One region of the Xenorhabdus ishibashii genome, then DNA from elsewhere that is predicted to be linked to it. Evidence: predicted binding sites of a transcription regulator. Region 1 holds the regulator's gene; each other region holds the start of a gene.
What was found. The regulator PurR, encoded in region 1, represses purine synthesis genes. The targets are predictions, from matches to a motif close to CANGCAAACGTTTGCNTG.
Positions count from the first base shown of each region.

Region 2: a site for PurR is predicted at 1,471-1,488, ahead of Xish_RS08775 (NCS2 family permease). Genes of this name have one in related genera too.
Region 3: a site for PurR is predicted at 1,348-1,365, ahead of purH (bifunctional phosphoribosylaminoimidazolecarboxamide formyltransferase/IMP cyclohydrolase). Genes of this name have one in related genera too.
Region 4: a site for PurR is predicted at 1,171-1,188, ahead of purE (5-(carboxyamino)imidazole ribonucleotide mutase). Genes of this name have one in related genera too.

Region 1 is NZ_NJAK01000002.1:432,370-434,580, forward strand. It holds gene purR (HTH-type transcriptional repressor PurR) at 436-1,461, shown strand; gene punR (DNA-binding transcriptional activator PunR) at 1,465-2,211, opposite strand, start outside.
Region 2 is NZ_NJAK01000001.1:1,842,249-1,844,459, reverse strand. It holds gene Xish_RS08775 (NCS2 family permease) at 1-1,188, opposite strand, end outside; gene Xish_RS08770 (amino acid ABC transporter permease) at 1,492-2,211, opposite strand, start outside.
Region 3 is NZ_NJAK01000001.1:2,041,224-2,043,434, forward strand. It holds gene purH (bifunctional phosphoribosylaminoimidazolecarboxamide formyltransferase/IMP cyclohydrolase) at 1-1,208, opposite strand, end outside; rRNA gene Xish_RS09685 (16S ribosomal RNA) at 1,794-2,211, shown strand, end outside.
Region 4 is NZ_NJAK01000001.1:1,025,859-1,028,069, reverse strand. It holds gene purK (5-(carboxyamino)imidazole ribonucleotide synthase) at 1-525, opposite strand, end outside; gene purE (5-(carboxyamino)imidazole ribonucleotide mutase) at 522-1,046, opposite strand; gene Xish_RS04800 (UDP-2,3-diacylglucosamine diphosphatase) at 1,228-1,950, opposite strand; gene ppiB (peptidylprolyl isomerase B) at 1,968-2,211, opposite strand, start outside.

The DNA of each region.
Region 1 (2,211 bases):
TGTTGGAAAACCTACCCTTAAAGTAAGTGGAGCTACAAATTCTTCTTTTAGATCTTGGTTAGATCAGGCAAAGGCTTCCCAGAAAAACAATCATGATTAATGCACTACTGGCGGCCAATAATCCCAATTTCAGATCTGTATCCATAGAACATCCTCAATGTGAAAATTAAGACACCTCAACACCATAAATTTTAGGCGGTTATTTGTCGTATTATCGAAAAATCATACCGCAATATCTAATTCATACTCTTTATAGCATCGATTATTACTTTCACTTTTGAGTTAGATCAGACAAAATTCAAAGTTTACCGCTAAATTATTGCCAACCATCATCCCGTATATAAATATATTGGCAAACGATTAACAAATAGCTATACCCGACTAGAAAGATAAAGGGTATATAAATTAGACCAGAAGGTCAGGAGTCCTTTTTTCATGGCAACGATTAAAGATGTGGCTAAACGCGCTGGTGTTTCGACCACAACCGTATCCCATGTTATCAATAAAACCCGTTTCGTCGCCGAAGATACAAAGGCCGCAGTTTGGGCTGCTATTAAAGAATTGAATTATTCCCCCAGTGCCGTTGCTCGCAGCTTAAAAGTTAACCACACCAAATCCATTGGATTGCTGGCAACATCAAGTGAAGCACCCTACTTTGCTGAGATCATAGAATCGGTTGAAAATAGCTGCTATAGCAAAGGTTACACACTGATTTTATGTAATTCTCATAACAACCTTGATAAACAAAAAGCTTATCTCGCGATGCTGGCACAAAAACGAGTAGATGGTTTGCTGGTCATGTGTTCAGAATACCCTGAGCAACTTTTGAGTATGTTGGAAGGCTATCGCAATATTCCTATGGTGGTCATGGATTGGGGAGAATCCAGAGGTGATTTTACCGATGCGATTATTGATAATGCCTTTCATGGTGGTTATCTGGCTGGCCGTTATCTCATTGAACGCGGTCATCGTGATATTGCCTCTATTCCTGGGCCATTGGCAAGAAATACTGGGGGAGGACGCCACCAAGGTTTTCTCAAGGCACTAAAAGAAGCCAATATCGCCATTCGTGATGAGTGGATTGTACAAGGTGATTTTGAACCTGAATCTGGTTATCAGGCCATGTACAAAATCCTGAATCAAAAACATCGTCCAACCGCTGTTTTTTGTGGTGGAGATGTCATGGCTATGGGGGCGATCTGTGCAGCCGATGAGTTGGGGTTGCGCGTTCCACAAGATATTTCAATTATCGGTTATGATAATATCCGCAATGCCCGCTATTTTACACCCGCATTGACAACCATCCACCAGCCCAAAGAGCGTTTAGGACAAATGGCTTTTTCAATGTTACTGGATCGGATCATCAATAAACGTGAGGATGCACAAACTATCGAAGTCCATCCACGCCTTGTTGAACGGCGCTCTGTTGCAGATGGACCTTTTATCGATTATCGCCGCTGACGGTTAATTTTCTTGCAGCCATTCGGCATTAAGCGTTTCGCTATCCCCCAGATAATCAAGTAACCAGCTTAATGCCGGTGAGTGGCTTTTTTGCGACCATGTCAAACAACATGGGCTGTCAGGCAAGGGCTGTTCAAGTTCAAGTGTAATCAGCTTACCTTTACGGATCAGCGGTAGCGCACGGTGTTTGGGCACCATGCCTACACACAATCCATCCATCAAACAACTTAATCCAACATCCCAATCAGGAACAATCAATCTCCGTTGATTATTCAAAGCCCATGTATCACGCTTAGGTAAGCTACGCGAAGTGTCTTCGAGACATAAACTGGGATAAGGCCGCATTTGGTCATCATTCAATTTTTCCGATATGGCTGCCAGTTCGTGTTCAGGGCTGGCTACACACAGCCAAGGCATAAATCCCATATCCCTGAAGCTATATCGCTCACCAACAGGGGAAGCACGTGTTGCTCCGATGGCGACATCCACTCGTCCATCCACCAGGGCATCCCATACGCCATTGAAAACTTCAGGATAGATAAGTAACTCAATATCTGGAAAATGGCGATAAAAATCCAAAATTAGCCGAAGCGTTCGCTCTGGCTTCACGACCTGATCAACCGCAATACTAAATTGCCCCCGCCAGCCATTAGCAACCTGTTGGCACTGGTGCCGAGTGTGATTCATTTTTTTGATAACAGAACGCGCTTCTTTAACAAAGATTGCCCCTGCTTCCGTTAAATCAACATC
Region 2 (2,211 bases), on a different contig from region 1:
AAATGGCATCATCACTGCGGTAATAAAAGCAGGAACGGATTCAGTCAAATCATTCCATTTCACCCTTGTCAGGCTGGAAGTCATCAAGACGCCCACATAGACCAAAGCTCCCGCTGTAGCATAAGCAGGCACCATGCTTGCCAGTGGAGAAATAAACATGACCAACAGGAATAAAATACCCACAACAATTGCTGTCAAACCCGTCCGGCCACCAACAGAAACGCCCGAAGAACTTTCAATATAGGCGGTAACCGAAGACGTTCCAATGTAAGAACCCGCCATCGAACTGATACTGTCCACGTACAAGGCTTGTTTCATGCGTGGGAATTTGCCACTACTGTCAGCAATACCCGCTTTATCCGTCACACCAATCAATGTGCCGGAAGAATCAAACAAGTTCACCAACATAAATGAGAAAATAACACCAGCCAAAGCGATATCCAGAGCACCTTTTACATCAACGTTACCCACTACACTCATCACACTGGGCGGCAGATCAAAAATACCGTGATATTCCACATACCCCATCATCAATCCAATGCCGGTTGTCACAATAATCGAAACCAACACCGCCGCATGGAAATTACGTGCTGCTAAAATGGCAATAATGAAAAAACCCAATGTCCCCAACAAGACATTGTGAGAAGCAAAATTGCCGATTGAGACGATTGTGTCGGGATTAGGCACGATAATACCCGCATTTTTCAATCCCATCATGGCGATGAAAAGACCGATACCACTGGTAATGCCCACACGCAGGCTCAATGGGATATTGGCGATCATCCAGTAACGGACTCGCAGGAGAGTCAATATAAACAATCCCACCGCCCCCCAGAAAATTGCCCCCATCGCAACCTGCCACGAAAGACCCATCGCTCCGACCACAACAAAGGCAAAAAACGCATTTAGCCCCATTGCAGGTGCAACGGCAACAGGCAGATTCGCCATCAATCCCATCATAATGCTGCCAACTGCGGCGATTAAACAGGTCGTCACAAATACCGCCTTAATATCCATGCCTGCAACCGCCAGAATTTGCGGGTTAACAAAGACGATATAAACCATCGTTAAAAAAGTCGTCAATCCAGCAATTATTTCAGTACGAATTGTCGTGCCATGTTCCCTTAATTTAAACACGCGATGAAGCAAGCTCTGGCGATTAGCAGAGCCAGAATTTATTGTGCTCATATAATATTATTTCCCCAAAAAAAGCGAAGTTTTCGACCTATCCTACAGGAAACCCATCTAAATCGTTACCCTGAAACGACAAAAAGAAAACGTTTGCTATATGTGTAATCAATAAGTTACATAACATTATGATTATTGGGGGAATTCATTTTGTGACGATATTTTATTCGTTTTTTTTGGTCACGTGTTCAACCCGTTGATGATGGGATATTTACTGTCCAAGTCTCTTGACCTATGAAATATGATCAAGAGACAGGCCTCGCAACAGGGAATGAATGCAATAACGAAAATATTTGCCAGATATTAATTTTGAGGAACCACGGTCAACGTTTTTTTACGCCAAAACCCGAAGATGGCGGTCTTTTTACGCCTCACTGAGAAACGACGGGCCATGTAATTAGCCATTAACTCCAGTGATAAACACATCACAAAATAAACCAGCGCAACGAATAAAAAGACTTCCATCGGATAGACCATACTGCGGTTATTCACTTGGGTCGCCAAAAATGACAATTCCGCGACGCCAACGATATAAGCCAATGAGGTATCCTTGATTAACGCAATCCACTGATTGATAAATGAAGGCACCATCATACGCAATGCCTGTGGCAAAACGATATGCCGCAATACTTCCCAACGATTAAAGCCCAGCGATAATCCTGCCCGCCATTGACCATCACCAATCGCTAAAATCCCCGCTTTGACGCCATGTGCTAAATAAGCCGAAGTAATCAATGCCAATGCACAGACAACGGTCGTAATTTCAGGGATCTCCATTCCCAATACGACGGGCAATAAGAAATACGTCCAGAAAATCAGCATAATGACCGGAATGGCGCGAAAGAAACCCAACACTGCCGCCAATAAGTTGACCCAAAAACCGCGCAGCATCGCCAGTGCAACGCCACCGAGAATACCCAATACGATGGAAATAGTCCCCGCTATGATACTGATTACCAGCGTCAATGCCGCCCCTTCCAGTGGTCCATCGGGAAAGGTTCCCAAGAGCAAATAACGCCAGTT
Region 3 (2,211 bases), on a different contig from region 1:
ACAACCAGGTCATCTTTCGTCACCATACCTAAATCGCGATCTTGTACCAGCAAACCGCCGTTGACGCGTTTGAAATCCAGGCCGGCAACAGGCGAATGCCATTTTCCGCACGCTAAGACGCGGACATTTTGTTTTGTTGCCAGAATTGGCAGTGCCGCTTCATTAATAGAAGGCGCAATAATGACTTCAACAAATTGACGTTTAATAATGGCCTGAGCGGTGTTGGCATCGAGTTCACGGTTAAAGGCAATAATGCCACCGAATGCGGAAGTTGGATCGGTCTTAAAAGCGCGGTCATAAGCGGCATGGATATCACTATCAATCGCAACACCACAAGGGTTAGCGTGTTTGACAATGACACAGGCAGGTTCAGAGAAGCTTTTTACACATTCCAATGCGGCATCGGTATCCGCAATATTGTTATAAGAGAGTGCCTTACCTTGTAACTGGGTTGCCGTCGCAATCGAAGCTTCTGCGATTTGCTCTTCTATATAGAAAGCTGCGTCTTGATGGCTGTTTTCTCCATAACGCATATCTTGCTTTTTAATGAAATTCAGATTCAGTGTGCGTGGGAAATGTCCTGATGGCTGGTCGGCTTCGCCATAATAGGGTGGAACCAATTTGCCAAAGTAATTGGCAATCATACTGTCATACGCGGCGGTATGTTCAAATGCCTTGATAGCTAAATTAAAGCGAGTGGCGTGTGCCAGTGAATTTTGGTTGTTATCCATCTCCTCAATAATTTTGTCATAATCTTGGCTATTGACAACAATCGCCACATCTTTGTGGTTTTTAGCAGCGGAGCGAACCATCGTTGGGCCGCCAATATCGATATTCTCTACGGCATCTTCCAGAGAACAATCCGGTTTTGCTACGGTTTGAGCAAAGGGATAAAGATTAACGACCACCATATCAATCTGTGAAATCTGGTGTTGTGCCATGACTTCATCATCCTGTCCACGTCGACCCAAGATGCCGCCATGAATTTTAGGGTGAAGTGTTTTGACACGTCCATCCATCATTTCAGGGAAGCCTGTATAGTCAGAAACTTCGGTGACATTCAATCCTGCTTCGGCCAGTAGACGAGCAGTGCCTCCCGTTGAAAGCAGTTCGATACCGCGATTGGATAAAGCCTTAGCAAATTCAATAATCCCCGCTTTGTCAGAAACACTCAGCAGGGCACGACGGATTGGACGAAGCTGTTGCATTGGTGTGATCCCTTGAATTTCATAAAACAAGAATGTGTTATTGGGAAAAATCCACTGATTGATAGAAAAAAGGGTTTCTGCAATAACATTTCAAAACAATTTGAAAAAAACACTTGGTGATTTTTCCTGCGCAAATTGTAACGAAAACGTTTGCGCGATGCTCGATAAATTTTATCAAAATATCTCTTTGTGGATAAATCTATGTGTATATGGGTATAAGATGGTGTTTTGCTGTGTAATTAATCAAACGAAAATTTTTTTCAAAAAAACTATTGCCAGCCCCAGAAAACTCCCTATAATGCGCCACCACTGACCGGCGATGTGCTGAAACAAGCCACGACGGCCGCAGAGAAAAGCGAAAATAATCGCTTGACTCTGGAGGCGAAAAGCGTAAGATACGCAGCCTCGCAACCCGGCAGAAACAGCCGGTTGCCAATGCTCTTTAACAAATTAATCAGACAATCTGTGTGGGCACTCGCAAGACACTATCCCAGCCGAAAGGCAAAAAAAGATTAAAGTCTTGAAGAGTGACTGACAGTTAATTCATTACGAACTAACAGTAAGATTCTTTGAGCATCAAACTTTTAATTGAAGAGTTTGATCATGGCTCAGATTGAACGCTGGCGGCAGGCCTAACACATGCAAGTCGAGCGGCAGCGGGGGAAAGCTTGCTTTCCTGCCGGCGAGCGGCGGACGGGTGAGTAATGTCTGGGGATCTGCCCGATGGAGGGGGATAACCACTGGAAACGGTGGCTAATACCGCATAACCTCTTTGGAGCAAAGTGGGGGACCTTCGGGCCTCACGCCATCGGATGAACCCAGATGGGATTAGCTAGTAGGTGGGGTAAAGGCTCACCTAGGCGACGATCCCTAGCTGGTCTGAGAGGATGACCAGCCACACTGGGACTGAGACACGGCCCAGACTCCTACGGGAGGCAGCAGTGGGGAATATTGCACAATGGGCGCAAGCCTGATGCAGCCATGCCGCGTGTATGAAGAAGGC
Region 4 (2,211 bases), on a different contig from region 1:
TACTGATTCACCTTTGGCATTACGGGCACCCACCAGCGATACTTCCCCCGAAAATGGAATGCCCTGTTCTACAATACATTCACCGTAAATTTCAGGAGGAAGAGTTGTTTCATCACCCGGCCGGATACGCCATTGACCACGCCCGTCATAGCCTCCTGTCCGTCGTTTCACAATGATGAAATTCCCTAATTCCGCAAATAACTGTGGCCATTGTTCGGGCGTGGAAAGCAGTTTCCACGGTGCGGTTGCCAGGCCCAACATATCCATGAGCTGCTTTTGTGGCAAGCGATCCGCCAGTTGAGGGAAAATATCACGATTGATAAAAGCCTTATGATGAGCCAATTCGCGGGTTAATGCGGTTTCTGGCCAACGTTCAATTTCTGCGGTGATAATGCTGTTTTGATAAGGCACTGCTTCCGGTTCGGCATCCAAGCCGACAGGATAGACAGCAATTCCCAATGGTTCACCGGCTTGACGCAGCATTCTGCCTAACTGACCATTTCCCAATACACAAACGGGCTTCATGCATCCTCCCGTGGATCTGGGTTATCCAAAACAGTCTGGGTTTGTGCGCTACGCCAATCGGACAAACGTTGAAACAGCGCACTGTCATGCAAGGCCAGAATCTGGGCAGCCAGCAATGCGGCATTCGCTGCTCCTGCCTTGCCGATAGCCAGTGTACCTACGGGGATACCTTTTGGCATTTGAACGATAGAATACAGGCTATCAACACCACTAAGCGCCGCGCTTTGTACAGGAACTCCAAACACAGGCACTAAGGTCTTGGCTGCCAGCATCCCCGGTAAATGTGCTGCCCCACCTGCACCAGCGATAATCACATCAAAACCGTTTTCTTTCGCCTGTTCTGCAAAATGAAAAAGTTTATCTGGTGTTCGGTGTGCCGAAACAATTTCAACATGAAAAGGAATAGCGAGTTCGGTCAGGATATCGGCTGTATGTTGCATCGTTGCCCAGTCGCTTTTAGAACCCATAACAATGGCAATTTTGGTGTGTTTTTGGGGTTCTATTTCTGTTGGAAGAGTCATTGTCGGAGTTATAGCTGTTGTGGGATGATCAGAGCTGGACGTCATAAATCAGATGCTCCTGTATTGGGTGTCTACCAGAACAAAGTGAAATTTCAGACGGCGGATCATATCATGCTAATAGCCCAGGGAAAACGTTTGCGTCGTTTGATTTGTCGATTTTTGCAAAATAGGCGGAAGGTGTTTATAAGGGGAAGGATATCAACTCAATCGCCGTTTCTGTCACTTTGAACATTGAACCTTGCTCATGCCATGCCCCTAATACACCGCGATGCACGGTTTTATCGCCAAACTGAATATCGTGTATTGCGGGGCGGTGAGTATGCCCGTGAATTATCCAATCTGCCTGATATCTTTTAAAATGCTCGATAACCGCCTCTTGATTAACATCCATAATAGATGTGGATTTTTGGCTGTTAGCATATTCGCTACCTGCTCGCATTTTAGCTGCAATTTTCAAGCGGATAAATAAAGGGAGAAGCAGGAATAGCCGTTGTATCCACGGAGTATGTACTCGCTTACGGTACTGCTGATAGTTGATATCATCGGTGCATAGCGTGTCACCATGCAAAATCAGAATACGTTTATCGTGTAGTTCCAGCACTTTTTCCTGTGGCAGCAGAATCAAGCCGCTCTCTCTGGCAAAACGGGAGCCGAGCAGAAAATCACGATTGCCGTGAATGAAATAACAGGGAATACCTTTTTGTTTCAATTCATTAAGTGCTTTGGCGATTTTAATATGCAATGGGTTGGGGTCATCATCACCAATCCAGTAATCAAAAAAATCACCGAGGATATAGAGACTTTCAGCGTGGATTGCATCCTCACGTAAAAAACGCAGAAAACCGGCAGTAATTGCCGGCTCTTGTTCACTGAGATGCAAGTCTGCAATAAACAGTGTACTCATATAGCGTCTAACAGTAATTATTCGCCAACGGTGACACGTTCAATGATCACATCTTCATGTGGCACATCTTGGTGCATACCGCTGCGGCCAGTGGAAACGCCTTTGATTTTATCAACAACGTCCATGCCTTCAACGACTTCGGCAAATACGCAATAACCCCATCCATCTGGACGCTCTGAACGGAAGTTAAGAAAATCATTATCGACAACGTTAATGAAGAACTGAGCTGTTGCAGAGTGTGGATCATTGGTGCGTGCCATT